3 regions of the Pseudoalteromonas sp. 2CM39R genome follow, and region 2 is predicted to be linked to each of the others. Evidence: riboswitches for the same ligand, from Rfam matches in the RefSeq annotation. Region 2 holds a riboswitch; each other region holds the start of a gene.
The links. A riboswitch is a leader RNA that binds a small molecule or an ion and turns the genes downstream of it on or off. The one in region 2 is predicted to bind lysine.

Region 1 (7,765 bases), on a different contig from region 2:
TGATCTGATGAAAAATAAAACTTACGGGTTTCATCTAAATCGTGGCCATCCCACTCGGTTAGGCGTAAATCGTTAATTAGCGGAAATTGCAGTGCATTAATTACTGAGCTTTTACCTGTGTTGTTAGGGGCACAAATCGAGCTACTTTTATCCAGTGGGATCACACATTTTGCATAGCCTGCGGTATTTAGTAGGGCGAGTTTACTCAGTCCGTATAAATTTTTCATTGCTCGTCCTCACTAATAAAGGTCTCTTCGTTTACTTCCATTAAGGCATCAATATAGCGGTGAATAGGGGCTTGCAACATAAAGCCACCTTCTACCTCGCGGGCAAGGCCTAAACGTACCATGCGTAAATACACATCTTTGCGTAAGTCAGAACCCGAGAATATCTCAAGCTGATCAAATAAATGTTTATTAAGTTGCACCAAGGTTTGCATGAGCTCTAAATCGTTTGGCTCGTCAAATAATGCGCGCATTGGGTCTTTACCTGTATTGGCAAAATGCTCTATTAAAATGTAAATAGTGAGCGCTACAGCGCGGGAAATCTTACCCATGTTTGGGGTGCTTTCATCGCTGGCAAAATAATAAAAACCACGGCTATCGTGTTTTAACTCGTGGCCTAGTGCTGTAAATAAGGCAGTATAAGCGTCTATTTGTTGGTCAAGCTCTTGCCACATTACGGTGTCTTGTTCGCAAATGTGGTAACCGGCGACTAATTTTTTATTAATGGCTTGTAAGTGAGAAAGCTCATCTAAGTTTATATGGGTCATGGTGATTACTCGTGCTCGGCTTTATCAGCCTGAGGCTCTGAATTAAAGGGATATAAATTAAAGTGCTGGCCTGCAATGTTAACGCGAGCTTTTTTATCGCTTTGGCTAATTTCTAGGGTGTTATCGCTTACCAACTTTTGATACAAAAACAACATTTCATCGGCTTCAAGTTCAGGGTAGCTTTCGTCTAAAAATTGCAGCAAAGGCTGTGGTTTTTTACGCTGCTTTTTAAAGCGTTTGGTAAATTGCGCTTTTACATCGTGATAGTCAGGAATGTTTGGCGTGACAAACGCGGGCACATCATTTTGTTCTGGTAGCTGATATTCGTGGTGTTCAAACTCAGCTAAGCTTGCCATATAGGCAACAATATGACGCTGTTGACCCAATGAATACTTTTGCGCATCGCTTACAAAATGGGGTTGCACGGCGCTGAGCATATTATCCACCCCGTTTTTACGAATTAGCCCTAATACTTTTGCCGCTTGGCGGGTAATAAGGTTATTACGGCGCAACTCTTCACGCAGTGGCATTAGCATGTCGGCACTTTTACGTAAGCTTGTCCGGCCAACTAGATGCATTTCGAGAATACGAGTACGTAATTGCTCAAGCATACGTTTATCACTGTACGCCTTGCCTGAGCGTTCAATATGTTCTATTTGGGTGCTAATTTGTTGCTCAATTAGAGTAAAACAGGCATGAAAGTCGCCTCTAATATCCACCATTTCTAGCATGGGTTCTATATATTCATCAAACGCTTCTATGACGGCTTTGTAGCGCTTTTGCAGCGATTGCACCGCGTTATTTGATTTGGCTTGCTCAACAATATTTAAAATGGCGTTTTCGTTATGTAAAAACAGCTTAATTATTTTACGAACCCGATCATCCATAATGCGGCTAAAGCGACGTAAATCATCAAAATCTTCCATTTCACCGGCATTAGATAGCCGGTTACCTAAGCGAGCTAAATCATCAACCAATACACTAATTTCTTGTGCTAAGCCTAAATGTTCTTCTTGAAGTAAAAAGGTAGCAAAGTCCGCAATGGCACGGTTAATTTCTAGTTGTGACGATTTAGCCAATGGAATAATGATTTCTTGATTTAATAACCGATTGGTTTCTTTATAAATACGCTCATTATTCCACGTCGGTTGCTTTTGTTTTATGGCATTTTGTAAATCTTTAATACTAAAGTCGGCCATTTTAAAGCGTTTAAATAATAGCTCTAATACACCCCAATGCTCAGTGAGGGTATTAAGTAGCTTTTTAGCTGGGATCATAAGGCGTTACAACATCCTAGTATTCGTTATTTTATATTTCTTGAACTTATATGGTATTCGTTTTTGCGACGATTTAATAATAGTTTTTACACTCGCTTAGTGATAGTATCCGCGCCGAATATAGGCACATAGAGTGTGTACCTCTATTTTTTACATGGTTTCAATTTTTACTTAAACCCGAAGGTTGTTTAATATCATGGTTTCCTCGATTATCCTGACGCTGATAGCGATTGCATTCTTGCTTATCGTTATTGAGGATGTGATTCACGTAAACAAAGCCAAAACGACATTATTTTTTGGTACACTTTGTTGGATTATCTCCTTTATTTTTCCTCTTAATGGGCAAAGCCCTGAAACGATTCAAACCCTCCTTGACCACAATATTTTAGAAATTGCTTCCTTATGGCTGTTTTTAATGGCCGCAATGACCTTTGTTGCCTATTTAAACTCCAAAGGACTCATCGAAAATGTTGTGAACCGGATAATGCCAACCAGCATTAGTGAACGAAAGCTAATGTTTTTGGTAGGGTGTTTTGCATTTGTATTTTCATCTATCTCCGACAACGTAACAGCTACACTGATCTCCTTGGCTGTTATAATGTCATTAAAGCTTGAAGCCAAAAAACTAGTTAAGTACGCCACCTTAATTGTATTTGCAGTGAACTCAGGGGGTGTATCACTTATCACAGGTGATGTAACCACACTTATGATTTTCCTTGATGGTAAAGTAACAATTAGCAATTTATTACTGTTAATTGTGCCTGCATTATTAAGCGTATTATTACTGGCTACTTTATTATCAATTGGTATGAACAAGCAGTTAGAGTTTAAAAAGACTAAATTTAAACGCATTGAAAAAACCGACATTACTATCGCTGTTATTTTCTTCACTACCGTTATTTCTACCCTTACTTTAAGTGTTTTATATAGTGTGCCGCCGTTACTTACCTTTTTACTCGGCCTGTCTATTATGTTTTTAGTCGCACAATTTTTAATGCGCAAAAAAGATATCAATAAAGATATGATCGACTTTATACGTGACATAGAGTACGACACCTTACTGTTTTTCGTAGGTGTGTTATTACTTGTTGGCGCATTAAAAGAAGTGGGCGTGCTAAGCCAATTTACAAACCTGTATACAGTGATGGCGCCAGAGTACGCTAACTACTTAATGGGTATTTTATCGGCCGGTGTTGATAACGTGCCACTAACGGCTGCGTTACTAAAAGCCGACATTGTAATGAGTCAACAGCATTGGTTGTCGTTTACGTATGCAACCGGTGTGGGTGGTTCAATGCTGATCATTGGTTCGGCGGCTGGTATTATTGCTATGAGTAAGGTTAAAGAACTTACTTTTGCAAGTTACCTTCGTTTGTCGTTGTATTTGTTAGTGTGTTACACCTTTGGTTATGCTGGCTCTTACTTTATGGGTAGTTTTATTTGATTTTATAATAAAACGACTTGACAGCTACACGTCTAAACGATAACTTTCAAAGCCGCACTCTTAGTGCGGTTTTGTTTTATTAGCCACAGGTTAATAATACATTCAGAAGAGGTGCGATACTTAGGTACTTAATGTGAGGCAACGACAGCCTGCGACCATTAAGGAGGGAAGTACTCGCCGAGGAAAATAATGGGTCGTTACCATTGTTTTTCGGTTTATGGGGCTGAATCCTCAAAACTGTCACCAATTTAGGTGGAGAGCTTCTGGCAGTAGATTTTTCTTATCTTTATTTCCTGCCAAGTTCTTCTTGTTTTATTGCGGTTTGGATGCCGCGAAAGGAGACGAAATGACTACCCAATCAGTGCCACAAAGTTCACAGTGCACAAAATCAGATTACATTGTTGCCAAATTTGGCGGCACTAGCGTTGCTAACTTTGAGGCGATGAGCCGTTGTAGCGAAATCATTGTAAACGATAACAGCGTTCGAATTGTTGCAGTGAGCGCCAGCGCCGGTGTAACTAATCACTTGGTGGCACTTTGTAAAGCCGATATTGATGCCGCTGAACGTCAACAGCATGTTGACGGTGTACTTGCTATTCAGCAGGCAATTTTAACTGATCTGACCCTAGATGATGATTTAGCGCTTGGTTTTAATAACACTCTCGATGAATTTCAAACACTAGCACATCAAATACTGACAACAGAGCAACAACACGATGAGCTACTTAGCTTTGGCGAGCGTTTATCGTCGTATTTATTTACTCAAGTATTGCGCTTAAAGGGCTTAAATTCGCAGCGTTTTGATGTTCGCCAGGTGCTTAAAACCGATAGCCAATTTGGTAAAGCCACGCCTAATGTAGCCGCCACAGCGCTTGCAGCTAAAGAGCATTTAATTCCTTTACTAGAGAACAATGTAATTGTTACTCAGGGCTTTATTGGCAGCGATGAAAACAATGTAACCACCACACTAGGTCGCGGTGGCTCTGATTACAGTGCCGCCTTGTTAGCTGAAGCAATTAACGCTAAGAGTGTGCATATTTGGACCGACGTAGTGGGTATTTTTAGCACCGATCCTCGTTTGTGTGCTAAAGCCACACCTATTGCGCGTTTAAGCTTTGATGAAGCGGCAGAAATGGCCACTTTTGGCGCTAAAGTGCTGCATCCGGCTACAATTTTGCCAGCCAGTCGTAGCCATATAAATGTGTTTGTTGGCTCAAGCACAGAGCCAGAGCGTGGTGGCACCTGGATTGAACGTGAAAAATCGCAGCTACCTGGTATTCGTGCGGTCACGCAACGTAAAAACCAAATATTATTAACCCTTAAAAGCCCAGAAATGCTGTTAGCGAGTGGTTTTTTAGCTCGTATTTTTACTATTTTAAGTGAATGTAATATTTCGGTAGACCTGGTTACTACCTCTGAAATTAGTGTAGCTATTACCCTTGATGATGCGCCTAATGCATCACGCCCAGAGCTAGATCAAGAGTGCTTAGATAAACTTGCTGAGTTTTGCCATGTATCGGTTGAGAACAATTTAACCCTAGTAGCACTTATTGGGTCTGAAATTGTATTGCGTCAGCACGAAATGAATTTAATGCAGGTGTTGAGCGAATTTAACATTCGTCTTATTTGTCATGGTGCGAGTAAACACAACCTGTGCTTTTTAGTTGAGCAAAGTGAGTCTGATGCTGTGGTTCAAGCTATTCATAGCCGACTACTTGAAGGCGAGCTTGCTGCTTAACGCTTTCAATGAGATAAATAAGCACCGCCAGTCGGTGCTTTTTTTTGCCACAACGCTTATATCAAACTGCTCGTTTACATCATTTGTTAATGTGGTGCTGGTTGCACTTAGTTGCCTGTTGCCAAGCTCACAAAATACATTAGGGCTTAATAGCTGGGCAATAGGGCGGCTGGTTGCTTTTGCTAATGCCTCTTTTAATGTCCAAAGTCTGAAAAATGTCGCCGCTTTAGCAGCTGTGCACGGTTGCTTAGTTATAAGTGCCACTTCTGCAGCATCATAAAAGTGCTTTGCGAGTTTTTCAAATGGTCGTTTTAAACTGATTTTTTCAATATCAAAACCAAATAGCGAATTATTAATATTTAGGGCCACGCCTACCAAACCATGAGAGTGTGACACACAGCAACTATAAACCTGGTTGTTATTTATATTTAGCTCAAGCTTACTGGTTTGTTGATTAAATTCAGAGCTGATTTTATCAAGCGTTATATTACTGCTGCTAGGTAATACACTTTTGACTAAATATTTTAGTAACAGCCGCGTTGCTACATATTCTTGCTTTGCTTGGGGCGTTTTACGACGCGCGATGACACTTAATTCAAACGGGCTTAAAAACTGTGTAAGTGTTAGCTCATCAACCTGCAATTGGCTGGCATCAAATAATAAAATGGTGTGGTTATTATTCTCAGCAAGCGGTGTTTGTAATAACTGATTTTCGAAGTAAGCTGAACTCATTATTGCTCGTTAAAAGTGAATACCGATTACATAGTTATCGTCATAAGCTGGATAGTTTGTGAGCGGTTGTTTGCTGTTATGCGCGCTAAGTACATTTTTATTACTCAGTCGCCCTTAAATATGGTTTAATTCACATTCGATAAAATAATAACAGATTTGTAGGTGTATGACACAAGTGCGTGATGGTTTTCAAAGTCGACTTGGTTTTGTATTGGCAGCAGCCGGTGCTGCGGTAGGTTTAGGCAATATATGGGGTTTTCCTACACAGGCTGCTAACCATGGTGGCGGCGCATTTTTATTGGTGTACTTTATTGTTATTTTTTTGCTAGCGCTTCCCGCGTTATACACCGAGCTGTATTTAGGCTACAAAGCCCAAGCTAATCCGGTTAAAGCCTTAGGCCAAGCATGGCAAGACCATGCGCCTAAAGTAGGCGCTGCTGCAGGTTATATAGGCTTAGCTGGCGCAATTGTCATGTTAAGCTTTTATTCAATAGTGGCAGGTTGGATGCTTTCTTACGCCATAGAGCCTATAACCACCTTTTTAGGCTTGCAGAGCTTAAGTGAGTTTTTACATAGCGACTCTATGCTACGTAATTTTATATTTACGCCACTGATGCTTATTTTAACCGCCAGTATTATTTTAAAGGGGGTTAAATCAGGAATTGAAACCTGGTCGCGCCGTTTAATGCCATTATTACTTGTTTTACTCGTTGGCCTAATTGCTTACATTGCTACCTTAGAGGGTGCCAGCCAAGGGTTTGCGGCCTATTTAGTGCCTGACTTTAGTAAAATACTCGACCCCGATTTAATTATTGCTGCAATGGGACAAGCGTTTTTCTCATTATCACTGGGTGTGGGCTGTATGATGATTTATGGCTCTTATTTAAAGCCCGGTGCTAACTTACCAAAATTGACTGCAAGTGTTGCGTTACTCGACACCAGCGTGGCATTTTTAGCTGGACTATTAATTATACCGGCTATATATGTGGCGCAGTTCAATGGCGTTGAAGTATTTAGCAACGGCAAGCTAATTGGTGAAGGGCAGCTTATTTTTGCCATATTACCTGAGTTATTTGGCACCATGGGTGAAATTGGTTTATTGGTTGGCTTACTATTTTTTGTATTGATGTCGATAGCTTCAGTTACATCAACCATTTCATCGACTGAAATTCCTGTGGCTTTTTTAGTAGAAAACCACAGTGTTGATAGAACCAAAGCTACATGGGCCGTTAGCGCCATTGTATTTGTTTGTGCCAGTACTATTATTGTTAATTTTGATTGGCTATTTGGTTTGGTTATTATGGTATTTACCCAATACCAACTCCCGTTGATGGGACTGTTTTATTTTATTACAGTGGGCTGGTTATGGCAGCGTGGTAATAAGCTTCATCAAGCAAGTTCTGGTGCACATTATTGGTTTGCTCAGTACATTCGTTTTGTCTGCCCAGTGCTAATGACCTTAGTATTTGCAAACGTTGCGTTTGGCTAGAATACAACAACAACTCATGTGTTATTGATAACAAAAAAGCGAACACTATATTTTGTTCGCTTTTTTGCTTTTTGTTTAGCCGCGCTATAGCACTTCGTTTGTTAAGCTATTTCCTTGAGTAACCTCAAATGCATTTTGTAAGGTGATATTGGCAATTTCTGTAAGTGCTTCTTGAGTAAAAAAGCCTTGATGGCCGGTGATCAATACATTTTTAAAGCTCACCAAGCGAGAGAAAATATCGTCTTGGTTTATATCGTCACTGTGGTTTTTAAAAAACAGCTCTGATTCTTGCTCGTACACATCAAGCCCTAAA
Region 2 (7,765 bases):
GGTCATAAAGCTAAATTCATGCTCGTTGTAACGGTATGCACCTGAAAACTCAAAGTAACCCATGTATTTGTAGATATCAGGATTATCATCGCCACGGGCTTCTAGCTCATCGTCTTTTTTATCTTCAGGAATGCGGTACCAAGGCTTAAAGCTAAAAACAAAGCCATCTTTTTCCCATAGGAAATCGGCATAGATACGGTTCCACGAACGTGAATTAGGTTGGCTGCGGCCATTCGATTGATGTGAGGCACCAATTGCAATTGCCATTTCATCGCCCCAAAGCACATGCTCAGGATCAAGGTAGTTCACCCAGAAGATCTCTGGTTCGTAATTTGTTTCACGAAATGGTGATGAAATATCTTTGTTGTAAAACTGCCAAAACGATTGCATGGTAAACGCAAAGAATACGCCCTGATCTTCATCTGAAAAGCCTTCGAAGATAGGCACTTTTATTGAAAGTTGATATTTCACTTCAAGATTATCAAGTGGTTCGCCATCAGTTTGCTCAGCAAGATCTTTTAAACCATCAAAAGGGCGCTCATTCGGGTTAGATACGTATGAAAGCGGTAATATGTAGTTACGCTTATGTGGGGTGATCACATTACGGTTTTTCTTGCTCACTTCTTCGCGGGCTTTACGCTTGTCTAAAGCGGTGAGCTTTTTACTCTCGTCTAAGTCTGAGCATTTCTTACGAAGTTCTTCGAGTGTTTGTTTACCGTCACCGCCAATCGCTTCGTTCAAAATACACTGCTTTACGAGTTCTAGCGCGTCGTCTTGTTCGTTAGTTTGTGGTTGTTCAGTTTGAGCAAATACAGGTACAGAAAATAAACCAGCTGCTGCCAGCCAAATGCGCCATCCCATTGCAGTTCCCTTTCAGTAGACTTTTAAGTAGATATAATTATAACGATTTTTACATAAGTAACCGTGAACTTGTACTGAATTGTTGAAATTTTAGGTAAATAGAGAGCCCCAAGCTAAGCTTGGAGCCCTGCTGTAACGGCCTAAGGGCATAAGCCGTTGACTCTCACGCAATGAGAAGGTGTGAGCTTATAGCTCAAATACGTTGGTAAAAAACTTATAAAGTTCGGTGCCTTGATTCACGCTTGCTGAAGCAAAATGCAAAATAGCAATGGCGTCTTTATCAAAGCTTAATGTTTGTAGCGGTTGCTCAGAAAGGTAGCGCTCCATTCTTAAAATACGGGCAATGGGCTCGCCAGCTTTAATATGCCCGCCCAGTGGGGCAAGGTATTCAACCATGCCACCCATAGGTGCATAGTAAGCTACATAATCTTCAAGCATGCAGGCATAGCGTATCATCGCTTTTGGTTGATACGCTGCATCAACTAATACCTCTTTGTGATTGAGGTAACTTAAAATGCTATTTGCATCTTCAAGAGCCGCACTTAAATCGATTTTTTCTTGGCTACCTAGCTCAACGGTGAATGCTTCTACTTGAACAGCAAACTCTCGGCCTTGTTTGCCAAGCTCTTCAGATAGTGACCACCATGGACAAAAACTTGCTTCATCCATCGCGCCATCAAAATCACTTGGGATCAATAACACATGCTCGATGTTGAAGTAACTTGCGCTGTCTTTGGCGTATTCAGGGCAATATAAGTGCTTACTTGAGATAGGCCCAGTGTGAAGGTCTAAAACAATATCAGCCTGATGGGCAAGCTTTTGCAAGTTAAGGGCAATACGCTTACCCGTTGTTAGGCTGTAATCAGGACCCGTTAATTGACTATCGATGTCAGCAACGAGTGCCCGTTTAAACGCAGCTTTAAGGGTCGCATCATCACTGTCTTTATGCTGTTCAGCAATCTGTGACGGTAACGCTTTATTAAAGCGGTACATGCGGTTCCAGTTGGTGCCCGTGATTGGATCGAAGCGACCTAAAGTAAACTCACCTGATTTTTGGTTGCAACCAATAGGGTTAGCATAAGGAACTAGGGTAATATCGCCACGCAGCTTGAGTGATTTTAGCTGCTCAAGCAATTGATAAATTACTGCATTACCTTGTACTTCAGCGCCGTGCATATTTGCTTGTATATACACGTTTGGTCCCGTGCCATTGCCTTTTAAGCGATACACTGGGATTGTTAGAGGTAGGCCGTTGGCAATCTCGCCAACCACAATATTCTCTTGGCTGATTAACTCTTTACTCATGGCAATTACCTTAAATAATAGCTGGCATCTTCAGCGCTACGAATGCACTCAATATTGCCTTGTTCAAGGATGTATTCAGCCGCTAATTCGTGACATAAAAAGTACGGCATACTTTCGGTAAAGCCGTAAGCGCCACATTGGCTGAATACCAACCAGTCTTGCTCATTTAAATCGCTCGCTAATTGGTGCTCACCTAAGCAATCAAGGGCGGTGCAAAGTGGTCCGTATAAAGTCATTGCCGCAGGCTCAGCCGTCGATTCGCGTAGTAAGGCCGCTGGAAAATCTTGGCTTGTCACAGCTGGGCGAAGTAAATGGTTAATGCCGCCTGATAAAATCACCTGTTGTTGATTGTAATTCTCTTTGCGCTCAACAACCGGTGTTGCGTAATGGCCGCATTCGCCCACCGCATAGCGGCCAAGTTCCATCCAAAGCTCTTTGACACCAGCATCCGCTTTAATACCCGCCAGAGTCTCGATAAGTGCAGACCAATCGAGTCGGTTAGCATCTTGAGTATAAGGAATGCCTAAGCCACCCCCTAAATCGAGAATATTAAGGTTAATATTTATTGAGCTTGCTAGCTGTTGTAATGGTGCAATCATCGCACGCCATAGCTCGGCGAGCTTGTCAGTACTTAGCATATTGCCCCATTGGAAAATATGCAGGCCATCAAAGTTAAGAGCTGGGTAATCACTTACAGTGAGTGCTTGCCACTCATCACAGCCCAAACCAAAAGGAGTAAGGCTATCGCCACCAAGAGGGTTCTTTTCGCTGTCTGGCCAACGAAGTTGAACACGCAATAGAACTTGCAGCTGACAATTTGCTTTTGTTGCTTGTTCGTTTAACCAGCGCACTTGGTTAATGCTCTCGGCCACGAAGGTACGCACGCCGCGAGCAATAAAATGTGAAATTTGTTTAGGGCTTTTTGCAGGCCCTGTGTTGAGCACGCGCTCGCTATCGATGCCTTGAGCAAGTACTTGCTCAAGTTCACCTTTACTTGCAACATCAAAGTTAAACCCTGCGCTGTCTAAACATTGAATAATGCGAGACAGTGGGTTGGCCTTAACGGCATACCAAAGTTTCACATCGGTTTGCGCAGTCAGTTGATTTAAATGTGCAGTTAATTTATCTAAATCATAGATAAAAAATGGCGTATCAAGATGTGTTGAAACTTGTTCAACCGCTTGCTTGATGGGCGTGCTCAAAAAGCTCATTAACGTAAAACCTCTTCTAACAGTAATGATGCATCGCTTTGTTCATCACGGTATTTCACGATCAATGCACAAGACATGCTTAGACCTTGCTCGCGAGCCCATGCATTTGAAGCAGGGCGAGAGCCTGGGATCACAATCGCGTTTTCTGGGATGGCTTCACCTTTGTCTAGCTGGCGTTCGTTAACGCAATCGTAGACAGGAATAGTTGCAGATAAACGAACACCTGGCGCAAGTACAGCACCTTTTTTCACAACCACACCTTCAACAATAACGCAGCCTGCGCCGATGAATGCGTCGTCTTCAATAACCACAGGGCTAGCACCAATTGGCTCTAGTACACCACCTAATTGTACTGCTGCACTGAGGTGAACATTTTTACCCACTTGTGCGCATGAACCCACTAATGCGTGGCTGTCGACCATAGTGCCTTCGTCGATGAACGCGCCAATATTTACATACGCTGGTGGCATGATAATCGTGCCTTTGGCAACATGTGCGCCACGGCGAACACTGCTACCACCAGGTACCATACGCACGCCAGCATCTGCTGCAAAGCCTTGTGGTGCTAAGTTGTGCTTATCAACAAATCCACCTGGGAACTCGGTATTTGTGCCATTTTTAAAGGCTTCTAAAATGCCTTGTTTAACTTCAACATTGGCGTGCCAGTTGCCGTTCTCGTCTTGTGTTGCTGCGCGAACTGCGCCTGATTCTAAGTTGTTTAATAATTCTAACCAGCTCATGATAAAACCTGTTTTTAGTTCCAAGATAAAATTGTGTTGTTTGCGTGGGTGATGCTGTCTGTTTGCTCAAGCTCTAAATGCGTAAGCGGTGGACGTAAATGCGGGGTATTTATTTTACCTTGCAGGTGCATCAGTACTTTTACGGGGATTGGGTTTGCCACAGCGAATAAACTTTGGATTGCTTGCGACCAATCGGTGAATAGATTTGGGTATTGACCACTTAAACTGCGTTTAACAAACTCATGGGTTTGACTCGGCCAAGCATTCGCGGCAACCGAAACTAAACCTTTTGCTCCTGCTTGAGCAAAATACGGCATAAGAGCATCATCGCCACTAAATATGGCAAGTGTAGGTGATGCCGTTCTAAAGCCTTCAAATTTGCTAATGTCGCCACTGGCTTCTTTTAAAGCCCAAAGATTTTTGTGTTCAGCAAGGTTTTTGATCACCTGCGGTGAAATCTCAACTGCGCTGCGTCCTGGTACGTTATACAACATACAAGGGTGGTTACTTGCGTCTAGTAGGCTTTCAAACCAATGTGTTTGGCCAACAACCCCAGGTTTTGCATACAGAGGTGAACCTAACAGGTAGCCATGAATAGGTAGTTGGTTGCAGTATTCAACCCAAGCAACTTGTTGTTTGAGGTTCATGCCACCCACAGCAACCATAAGTGGTACAGTCGGTGCTAATTGGCAAACATGCTCAACAATGGCTTGTTGCTCTTTGAGTGAAAGCGCCAGTCCTTCACCGGTACTGCCAAGCAGTAAAATGCCGTTATTTGCATCTTGCTGCTCCGCAACCAGTTGTTCAAGGGTCGTGTAATCGACCTCGCCAGATTCAGAAAATGGCGTGACAAGCGCTGTCCATAATGGATAGTCGTTTAAATCAAAATTGTTGATCATCTCTCACGAACTTATAAGGTATTCGAAGAGTTTATGCGGGAACATTTGAATGGAGCCGCATGTCGTCGTTCGAACAAGGTATAATTCGAAGAGCGAATGGGCTTAAAATAATAAAGACGCGACGGCCTCATTATACTAAGACCAGAAGCTCTCCACCAAACTAATCAATAGCGCTTTGCTATTGTTGGTGACAGTCGCTGGGATTCAGCCCAGTCGCCCGAAATAAGCACCTCACAAACGGTGTTACTTCTCGGCGTTAATTCCCCTTACGTATGATCAACAGAGTCTGTGCTCTTCCCATACGCTACCTGAATAACGCACCTCTTCCAGCCCTTTATGCTCGCTTTAAAGGTTAAAGCCAACATAGTTAAATAGGGTATTGGCGGCGATTAAAGCATTTTAGCCATCTAGGTGTCAAGGCGAAGGATTTGTTTTTTAGTGACCGATTTTGCAACATGGTTACGTATAAGCGTGTTTTTACGTACACTTAGCGTTAACCAAATAAATTGGAAAAATGATGGAAAAATTTAACGATATTTATCAGCGAGCCGTATCTCGAAAAGGCAGCGAAGAAATGCTGCATGCATTGTTATCAAACCCGCTCGATGATACTGATATTGCCAAAATGCATGACGATTTATGGTTAGAAGAGTTCACGCGTAAAGTCTTTCAAAGCGGTTTTTATTGGTCTGTTATCAATAATAAATGGGCTGGTTTTCGTGATGTGTTTTGGGATTTTAGCGTAGAAAAATTGTTGATGATGCCGCCAGATATGCTTGAGCAAAAAGCCAGTGATGAGCGAATTGTTCGTAATTTTAAAAAAGTACAAACGATCCCAGAAAATGCGTACATGATCCACGAAGTTGCCGAGAAACATGGCAGTTTTAGCCAATTTATTGCAGATTGGCCAACTGACAATATTATTGGTTTGTGGGCCTATCTTAAAAAGCATGGTGCGCGTTTAGGGGGAAATACTGGCCCGTACGCTTTGCGAGCGCTTGGTAAAGATACCTTTTTGCTTTCTCGCGATGTAGAAGCCTACTTGCGTGCCCATGAGTTGATTGATGGCGGCTTACAAACTAAAAAGTCATTACAAGCAGCACAAGATTTTTTCAATGAATTACAACAGCAAAGCGGTTACAGCTTGCAGGCATTAAGCCAACTAGTGGCCTATGGTGTAGGCGATAATCGCGTAGGTGTTGCAACACCTTAAGGACAGTTATGAAACTGCAAACCCGATACACAGATATTAGTGAGCTGCTTGCTATTAAAGATATGCCTAGCGCCGTTGCTAAGCCGCAATTACTGCTATTCAATGACAAGCTCGCTGATAATTTTGCGATTAACCACGACAGCGAATTTTTAGCTAAATTTCTATCTGGTTCAACAATAGATAAAGATGTTGCACCGGTTGCACTTGGTTACTCAGGTCATCAATTTGGTCATTTTTCACCGCGCCTTGGTGATGGCAGAGCGCATTTGCTTGGTGCTATTGCAGATCAAAATGGCACCCTGTGGGACTTACAGCTAAAAGGCGCAGGAGCAACTGTATTCTCTCGTGGTGGTGATGGTCGCTGTGCAATTGGTCCGGCTGTACGTGAGTACATCATGAGTGAGGCACTTCATGCGCTTGGTATCGCGACTACGCGTTGTTTAGCTGTAGTTACAACTGGCGAAACGGTATATCGCCAGCCACCTCGCCCGGGTGCAGTTGTCACTCGTTTAGCTAAAAGTCATATCCGTGTTGGCTCATTTCAATACTTAGCTACACAAGGTGATATAGAAGGGCTAGAAAAGCTCGTTGATTACGCAGTTGATTGCCACTTTCCTGACATCAGCAGTAATGGTGAGCAGCGTTATATTGAATTTTTAACCGCCGTGTTAGATAAGCAAATAGAGCTCGTTATCAGCTGGATGCGAATTGGCTTTATACATGGCGTTATGAATACAGATAATACCTTGATTAGTGGTGAAACCATTGACTATGGCCCCTGCGCGATGATGAATCAGTTTGACTTAGACACGGTGTTTAGTTCGATTGACCATCAAGGGCGCTATGCATTTGGTAATCAGCCGAACATTGCCAATTGGAATATTGCGCGTTTAGCTGAAAGCTTAATCCCTTTATTTGCTGATCAAGATGCTGCCGTTGAGCAACTCTCACCGGTTGTGAATGGTTTTGCTGCTAAATTTAATGATGCATTTAATGTTATGTGGCTGCAGAAATTAGGCTTAGCTGGTCAGCAAGAAGGCGATCATGCTTTAGTTTCAGAGTTACTGGGGTTAATGAAGCAACACCAACTTGACTACACCAACACTTTCAATGCACTTACTGAATCTTTAGTGAAAGACTTTGTTATAGATTCTAATTTAAAAGAATGGGTTTCAAAATGGAGGCTCAGAACATCAGCTGAAAGTTACAGCACAATGCGAGCTGTTAATCCTGCAGTCATTCCCCGTAATCATAATATTGAAATGATCTTGGCTGAGTATGAAAAGGCAGGATCTAGTTCATCAATCAATGAGTTTTTAAAAGTTATTCAAAAACCATATGAGTATGAGGAAGAATTTGCGGCATGGTATCAACCTCCGAAGGAAGGTGATTGTAATTACCAAACTTTTTGTGGTACTTAAGGGTTAATCTTTATGGTTGATAACAATTGTAAATGCTCATTTTTTTAAATCTGAGTGTTCGTTGATTGAGCAAGTTAGCTGCCAGTGTTATGATTTATATCAATAAAATAGCACT
Region 3 (7,765 bases), on a different contig from region 2:
TAGGACCCGTGGTATCTTGCGAGCCAACAGTGGTCATTTTTGGTTCACAATATTGGCCTGGGCGAATACCGGCAACATTACATGCTTTACCCACCATTTTTTGCGCAAGCGTAAAGCCTTTATCTGACACTTCAGTAACTGCTGGTACTTTAAATACGTCAGTTGCACCTAAACCTAGTGATGTACGTGCTTTGTCTGTAAGGCCACGACCAATGATCAGTGGAATACGACCACCAGCACGAACCTCATCAAGAATGACCTCTGATTTAAGTGTGAACGTAGAGATCACGTCATCAGTACCGTGACGTTTAACAACCCCTTCATAAGGGTAAATGTCGATTTGGTCACCCATGTTGAATTCATCAACATTTAATTCGATTGGTAATGCACCTGAGTCTTCCATTGTATTGAAAAAGATAGGCGCAATCTTGTTACCTAAACAGACACCACCTACGCGCTTATTTGGGACAAATGGGATATCAGCACCCATAAACCAAAGCACGGAGTTAGTAGCAGATTTACGTGAAGACCCCGTACCAACAACATCACCTACGTAAGCAAGTGGTAAGCCTTTAGTTTTTAATTCTTCGAGCTGGGTAACTGGACCTACTTCACCGTTTTTATCAGGGTTAATGCCATCACGTTCTGTTTTAAGCATCGCTAGTGCGTGAAGTGGAATATCAGGACGTGACCATGCATCTGGAGCGGGTGATAAGTCATCCGTGTTTGTCTCACCAGTGACTTTAAATACAGTAACCGAGATCTTTTCAGCAACAGCTGGCTTATTAGTAAACCATTCTGCGGCAGCCCAAGACTCAATGATTTGTTTGGCGTATGTATTACCTGCTTTTGCTTTTTCTTCTACATCGTAAAACGCATCAAACATTAATAATGTGTTTGCAAGGCCCTTAACTACGATTGGCGCTAACGCTTCGTCATCAAGTAGGTCAACCATTGGCGCGATATTGTAGCCACCAAGCATAGTACCAAGCAATTCAGCTGCTTTTTCTTTAGAAAGAAGTGGAGAAACGGCTTCACCTTTTGCAACTGCCGCTAAAAAACCAGCTTTAATATAGGCTGCATCATCGACACCCGGCGGTACACGATTGATTAGTAGTTCTAGGACGAATTCTTCTTCACCTGCCGGTGGAGTTTTAATTAGCTCAATAAGATCAGCCGTTTGCTGAGCATCTAATGGCGCTGGTACGATACCTAACGCGGCACGTTCTTCTACGTGTTTACGATATTCTTGTAGCACAGTATTGCCCTCTTGGTGACGTGAAAGTATTCGGTAGTGTTTACAAAACACACTATAACCCAATACTTATAGTATTCTAACGCTCGATTATAAAGCTTTTATACATAGATTAAAATCCATCCACTTGGGCAACTAGTTATATCGATTATTAATAATATGAATAGTGAATTTCATAAAATCAACTTTCATGAATACTTATTAACAGCCATAAAAAAACCCAGCATAAGCTGGGTTTTTACTTAATTAGAAACTATTAACGAAGTACTTTTACACGTTTAATAGATTTTACGTGTGCTTCAACACGACGGTTTTCAGCGTGTGCTTGTGCCGTATTCGCTTCATTTTTAAGGCGTTCTTCGCCTAAGCCAGCTGTTGTAATGCGATCTTCTGCAATACCATCAGCAATTAGCTTTTTAGCTACTGCATCAGCACGTTTTTTAGATAACCATTTATTGTAAGACGCTTTACCTACTGCAGACGTATGACCTTCAAGAAGTACAGTTGTATCTGGATACTCTTTTAAGAAAGACGCTACTTCGTCAATATCATTTAAGTACTGCTGTGAAACTGACGAGTCATTGTTAGGGAATGTTACTAACAAGCTTACTGTTACTTCAGTATCTTCATAAAGTGTACAACCATCACTATCAACCGCATCTGTCATCGGTGTGTTAGCACATTTGTCATCTACATCAGGAATGCTATCATTATCAGTATCAGCAAGTGTTACCGGCACTGGAACAATTTCTGGCTCTGGTTGTGGTGCAGGCTCAACTGGTGCTACTGGCGCTGATTTTTGGCCGAAAAAGTAGTTAATACCTAATTTTGCGCCAACATCTGTGTAGCCTTTGTCTAAACCTTGGTAAACACTGGTTTCAGCATTTACAAAGAAGTTGTCTGTAACAAAGTGTCGGTAACCTACACCTGCATTTACAAACGTGTTGTCATCAACAACATCAATGTCTTTCAGACCGAATAAACCGTAAAAAGGGCCGCCGCCAAAGTGGTAAAGCGCATCGATACCGTAACGTTCGCCGTCAATATCGTTGCGGTTGTTAAGTACTTTGTCATGTGCATTAAAATCTAGGTCTGCGTATTCTAAACGTGCGCTCCAGTAATCATTAAAGCGGTAACCTAATTCAGCACCCCAACCTGTTGACTCATTAACGTCAAGGCCAGCCTGCTCACGCATGTTTTTCCACGAAGCATCGTAGTAATCACCGAACGCACCAATGTAAAAACCTTCTTGTTCGGCAGCAAAAGTAGATGCGCTAGTTGCAGCTAACGCTATGGCAATTGTAAGTGATTTTAATTTCATTGTTTTCTTCCCATTTTAACAACTAAAAATGTAGCTAAGCATTGCTAGCTCTTCTAACTTACCTATACAGTAACTGAGCCTTTGTTAATCAATACTTAACGCAAATATATTTTTTCAATATCTTAGGATAATAAAACTAGCCCATAAAAAATGTTACTGAACAAAGACTAGCTCAAAAAGCAAACAATCGCTTTAAACCCCATACGATCACTAGCCTTTATGGATGTTATGGTATCATTCGTTCATAGTTTGCTCTATGAATGAACATCGCAGGGGTAAAAAATGACCTTTTATATTCATTTTAAAATGCAATAAACCATACTTAAGTACCGCAAAAAGTACGATAATTCTTATCATCTTCGGGCGGCGTTTGAAACTCAGTGGCCTGCGCATGACTAGTGTAAGGGCTCGACATCACTTTGCTAAAACGACTGAGTAGCTCACTATCCCCATGCGTAGTGTACTGAGTAATAATATCTTCAATAATATGATTACGGGGAATCACGCTCGGATTAGCTTGTCGCATCACCTGATAACTGTGCTCATTAGTTCGTGTTTGCCATTGCTGTGCCCAAGAGGTAAGTGCTGATGGTATTTCAGCTTGCCCATTTAACGACTCAGTGAGTGCATTAAAAGTATTGGTATAATCAAGCTGGTGTTCTTTTAATAGCCCTAGTAACTCTCCCACCAGCTCATTATCTTTATCATCAGCTATTGTTAGCCCTAACTTTTGTGCCCACATAGCGCTAAATTGCTGATTAAATTGGGTCGAAAAGTCTGCAATGATAGGTGTCAGCATTGCTACGGCTTGCTCATCGTCGTCACTTATTAGTGCCATTAGACTCTCTGCTAAGCGAGCACAGTTCCAACTCGCCATGTTTGGCTGATTACCAAATGCGTAACGCCCTTGCTTATCAATAGAGCTAAACACGGTATCAAAATCAAACTGGTTCATCATGGCACATGGACCGTAATCTATGGTTTCACCACTAATTAAGGTGTTGTCGGTATTCATTACCCCATGAATAAACCCCACCCTCATCCAACTTACGACTAAGTTAACTTGATTGGTTATCACTGCGGCTAGAAAATCCAAGTATCGCTGGGCGCCAGAGCTGTTAATTTCAGGGTAATGTCTTTGAATGGCTAAATCGGCTAAGTTTTTTAGACTGGTCAAATCGCCTTGGGTAGCTAAATATTGAAACGAGCCAACTCGAATATGACTACTCGCTAGTCGCGTTACAATAGCGCCAGGTTGAGGCGGGTTACGATAAACAGTTTCACCACTACCAACCACGGCTAAACAACGCGTAGTAGGAATGCCAAGCGCATGCATTGCTTCGCTCATTACGTACTCACGAATAGCAGGTCCTAATGCACAGCGCCCATCTCCACCACGCGAGAATGGCGTAGCGCCAGCGCCTTTTAATTGCAAATCCCAAAGCTGGTTTTTATCATCACTGATCGCGCCAAGTAAATGCGCTCGGCCGTCTCCTAAGCGTGGAGAAAAATGACCAAACTGATGACCCGAATACCCTAATGCAACTGCAGAAACTGCTTGAGGTTCATTTCCACTGAATATATTTGCTCGAGAATCTGCATCCACTTGTATATTAAATTGCTCAGCTAAGGGCTCATTCCATAACAATAACTGTGGCGCTATCACCTTGGCTGGATGATCGCTAATAGCAAACCCCTCACCAATATCGGTATACCTTGGCACTAATTTCATGTTTAATCCTATTGTTTTTGGCTGATACCTACGCGATTGTCGCCTACACCATAAGCGACAATTAAGCTTAGCTCTTGCATGCTTAAGCCGCTTTGCTGCTGCAGTTCATTAAAGAATGCCTGCGCCGCACTTAGTGACTTTTTAGTTTGTAATCCACCATCTATAATTTTATGTGCACGCAAATAGCTTTCTACATCTCTTGAAAGTAAAAAAGTATCTTTTCCTAAGGCGCGCAGTGCATAAGGGCCGGTATTACCACCAAGCCTTGCACCATGCTTTTTTAAATATGCCCACAAGCCAATAATATCCTCACTTGGCCAGTTAGCAATAAACTGACTAAAGCTGCCGTGTTGCTCTGCAACTTCGTGGATCATATACGCATTATCAGTAATGGTTTTTACTTTTTTATAATTGCGCACAATCCGTTCGTCACTGGCTTTTTGTTCTAACATGTCTGGTGGCATCATCAATAATTTTTCAACACTGAAATCCCAGAAAACCTCTCTAAATCCGGCCCACTTACTGTTGATCACCGACCAATAAAAACCACTTTGAAAAACTTTCCGAGTAAATTCTTCTAGCCAATCATCATCACTTAATGTGACGAGTTGCTTTGTTGATAAAGGTTTTTCGAGTAACAATTTAAGCATTTTTTCAGAGCCCTTTCGCTCCACTGCACGCTTATAAATATCGCTAAATTTTTCCATCTGCTTAATACCTTACTTCGACCATGAAACTAGTTTACGAGAAAAGCAGCCAATACGTAACCGTTGCTATTATCGATGAACTATTCTGTATTTAGTCACTTGACACCTAGACGGCTAAAGTGGTTTAATCGCCACACTTACCCTATTACATTGTATTTGCTAATTGATTTTTCAATAGCAAATGCAAAGGGCTGGAAGAGGTGCGTTATTCAGGTAGCGTATGTTAGGAGCGCAAACTCCATTGAGCATACGTGAGGGGAATTAACGCCGAGAGGTAACACTTTTTTGTGAAAGATTACTTCGGGCGACTAGGTTGAATCCTAGCGACTGTCACCAATAACATATTTGGTGGAGAGCTTCTGGTCTTAGTATAATAAGGCCGTGCGCCCTATTATTTAAGCCCATTCGCTCTTCGAATTATAAATACATTCAAAGAGTCAGGCACCCTATATACCCGCCAATAACTCGACGAATGCCCTATAAGTTCGTGAGAGATGATCAACAACTTCAATATTAACAATTTCCATTTATGGACTGCGCTGATCACCCCATTTGATCAAAATGGCCTAGTTGATTACGCAACCTTAGACACCTTGGTGGCCGAACAAGAAGCCGCTAACAACGGCATTTTATTACTTGGTAGCACTGGCGAAGGGTTAGCCCTGACCCTAAAAGAGCAGCAAGCCATCGTAGAGCATGTTTGCCAATTACAGCCGAGCGTCCCGCTTATGGTCGCAGTCGGTGGTAGTAACTTAAAGCAGCAGCTTGAATGGGTTAACTACTGCAACCAACTGCCTATTCATGGTTTTTTACTTGGCTCGCCTTTGTACGCCAAACCCGGTGCAGTGGGGCAAACCCATTGGTTTGAAAGCCTGCTCAATGCCAGTTCTCATCCTTGTATGCTTTATAACGTACCAGGACGTAGTGCGGTTAGCATTCCCATTGCAACCATTGAAAACCTCAAACAACATAAAAATTTATGGGCACTCAAAGAAGCCAGTGGCTGTATTTCTCAATTTGAAGCCTATCGACAAGCAGCGCCTGAATTAGCCATTTTTAGTGGTGACGATGCCCTCATGCCGTATTTTGCCCAAGCAGGTGCAAAAGGTTTAGTGTCGGTTGCAGCCAATGCATGGCCAGTGCAAACCCATGAGTTTGTAAAGCGCAGTTTAAGCGGCCAACACCCTAATCTTTTTGTCCAGTGGTCTAGCGCTATCAATAGCTTATTTTCAGTAGCAAACCCTATCCCAGTCAAAGTGTTAATGCATTTACAAGGGCGTATTAGCAGTCCGCATTTACGTCCACCTTTAACACACCTTGAGCTGACATACACAGATGACATTTCATCGGCAAACAACACCATTTTATCTTGGCATTAAATACAGGTTTTTATAATGAGCTGGTTAGAACTATTAAATAATTTAGAAACGGGCGCAGTTCGCGCAGCAACACAAGACGAAAACGGCCAATGGCACGCTAACGTAGAAGTAAAGCAAGGCATTTTAGAGGCATTTAAAAACGGCACTAACATGGAGTTTCCTGGTGGCTTTGTAGATAAACATAATCTAGCGCCGCAATGCTTTGAAGCCACAGCAGGCGTTCGCATGGTGCCAGGTGGTTCAAGTGTGCGCCGTGGTGCACATGTTGCCAAAGGCACTATTATTATGCCACCTGCGTATGTAAATATTGGCGCCTTTATTGACGAGGGGACTATGGTAGATAGCCACGCATTGGTTGGCTCATGTGCGCAAGTGGGTAAAAATGTTCATTTGAGCGCCGCGGTACAATTAGGCGGGGTACTTGAGCCCATTGGCGCAAGCCCTGTGGTCATAGAAGACGATGCATTCATTGGTGCAGGCTGTGTGATTGTTGAAGGCGTGGTAGTTAAAAAAGGCGCGGTACTAGCCCCAGGTGTTCGCTTATCTGCAACCATCCCTGTTTATGACTGCGTTAATGAGCGTCAGCTTGATAAAGGCGAAGCAATCCCTGAATACGCGATTGTGATCCCAGGCTCTCGCCCTGCGTCAAACGACTGGGCGCGTGCTCAAGGCTTGAGTATGTCGTGTGCCTTAATTGTTAAATACCGGGACGAGCAAAGTGACGCGTCATTATTGCTTGAAGAGGTTTTACGTTAATGACCTTTTTGAGCACGCCCGTTAAAAGCGCTATTGATGAGCTTTCGAGTAAACTCGATACTCCATTTTTTGTCTACGACCTCGACTCACTAGATGCGCACCTTGCGCACTTAGTGGCGCAAACCGAAGTAAAGCTTTGGTATGCGGTTAAAGCCAATCCCCTATCTAAAGTGATACAAAGTTTAGATAACGCTGGTTTTAACTTTGATGTTGCAAGTAAAGGCGAGCTTGAGCAAGTACTTGCCCAAGGAATTAACAGCGAGCGCGTGCTCAACACGGGCCCTGCTAAAAGCCCAAAACAAATTAAACATTTTATTGCACGTGGCGTACGCACCTTTGTGGCAGAAAGTCTTAATCAGGTGCGTTGGTTAAACGAACAAGCCAATGCCCAGCAGTGCCAGTTGCAAGTATTACTGCGCGTTCAATTACGCTGGCCCGAGGGTGATAAAAACCCACTTGGTGGTGATAGCCTTACTCCATTTGGCTTAGGGTGCGATGAATGGCAATCGCTAAATACTAAAAACTACACAGCATTGAGCTTTGATGGCCTACATATTTTTCAGTGGGGTAACATGCTCAGCAGCGACAAACTTGCAGATCTGTGGTCGCAAATGA

Region 1: it holds a riboswitch for lysine, as region 2 does, so the genes downstream of both, lysC (lysine-sensitive aspartokinase 3) here and dapA (4-hydroxy-tetrahydrodipicolinate synthase) in region 2, are expected to answer to the same signal.
Region 3: it holds a riboswitch for lysine, as region 2 does, so the genes downstream of both, dapA (4-hydroxy-tetrahydrodipicolinate synthase) here and dapA (4-hydroxy-tetrahydrodipicolinate synthase) in region 2, are expected to answer to the same signal.

The regions. Positions count from the first base shown of each region.
Region 1 is NZ_JALNTM010000014.1:111,404-119,168, reverse strand. Features, by position in the region: gene MTF66_RS26590 (ATPase) at 1-227, opposite strand, end outside; gene MTF66_RS26585 (hypothetical protein) at 224-772, opposite strand; gene MTF66_RS26580 (hypothetical protein) at 778-2,049, opposite strand; gene nhaD (sodium:proton antiporter NhaD) at 2,246-3,493, shown strand; lysine riboswitch at 3,592-3,764, shown strand; gene lysC (lysine-sensitive aspartokinase 3) at 3,840-5,231, shown strand; gene MTF66_RS26565 (4'-phosphopantetheinyl transferase superfamily protein) at 5,205-5,963, opposite strand; gene MTF66_RS26560 (sodium-dependent transporter) at 6,130-7,452, shown strand; gene MTF66_RS26555 (2-hydroxyacid dehydrogenase) at 7,537-7,765, opposite strand, start outside.
Region 2 is NZ_JALNTM010000020.1:105,120-112,884, reverse strand. Features, by position in the region: gene MTF66_RS30835 (phospholipase A) at 1-861, opposite strand, end outside; gene MTF66_RS30830 (succinylglutamate desuccinylase/aspartoacylase family protein) at 1,048-2,166, opposite strand; gene MTF66_RS30825 (PLP-dependent decarboxylase) at 2,172-3,377, opposite strand; gene MTF66_RS30820 (2,3,4,5-tetrahydropyridine-2,6-dicarboxylate N-succinyltransferase) at 3,377-4,117, opposite strand; gene dapA (4-hydroxy-tetrahydrodipicolinate synthase) at 4,132-5,016, opposite strand; lysine riboswitch at 5,154-5,350, opposite strand; gene MTF66_RS30810 (DNA-3-methyladenine glycosylase I) at 5,534-6,229, shown strand; gene MTF66_RS30805 (YdiU family protein) at 6,238-7,650, shown strand.
Region 3 is NZ_JALNTM010000022.1:46,498-54,262, forward strand. Features, by position in the region: gene acnB (bifunctional aconitate hydratase 2/2-methylisocitrate dehydratase) at 1-1,258, opposite strand, end outside; gene MTF66_RS31585 (OmpA family protein) at 1,512-2,576, opposite strand; gene MTF66_RS31590 (YdiU family protein) at 2,899-4,308, opposite strand; gene MTF66_RS31595 (DNA-3-methyladenine glycosylase I) at 4,317-5,015, opposite strand; lysine riboswitch at 5,203-5,382, shown strand; gene dapA (4-hydroxy-tetrahydrodipicolinate synthase) at 5,510-6,394, shown strand; gene MTF66_RS31605 (2,3,4,5-tetrahydropyridine-2,6-dicarboxylate N-succinyltransferase) at 6,410-7,150, shown strand; gene MTF66_RS31610 (PLP-dependent decarboxylase) at 7,150-7,765, shown strand, end outside.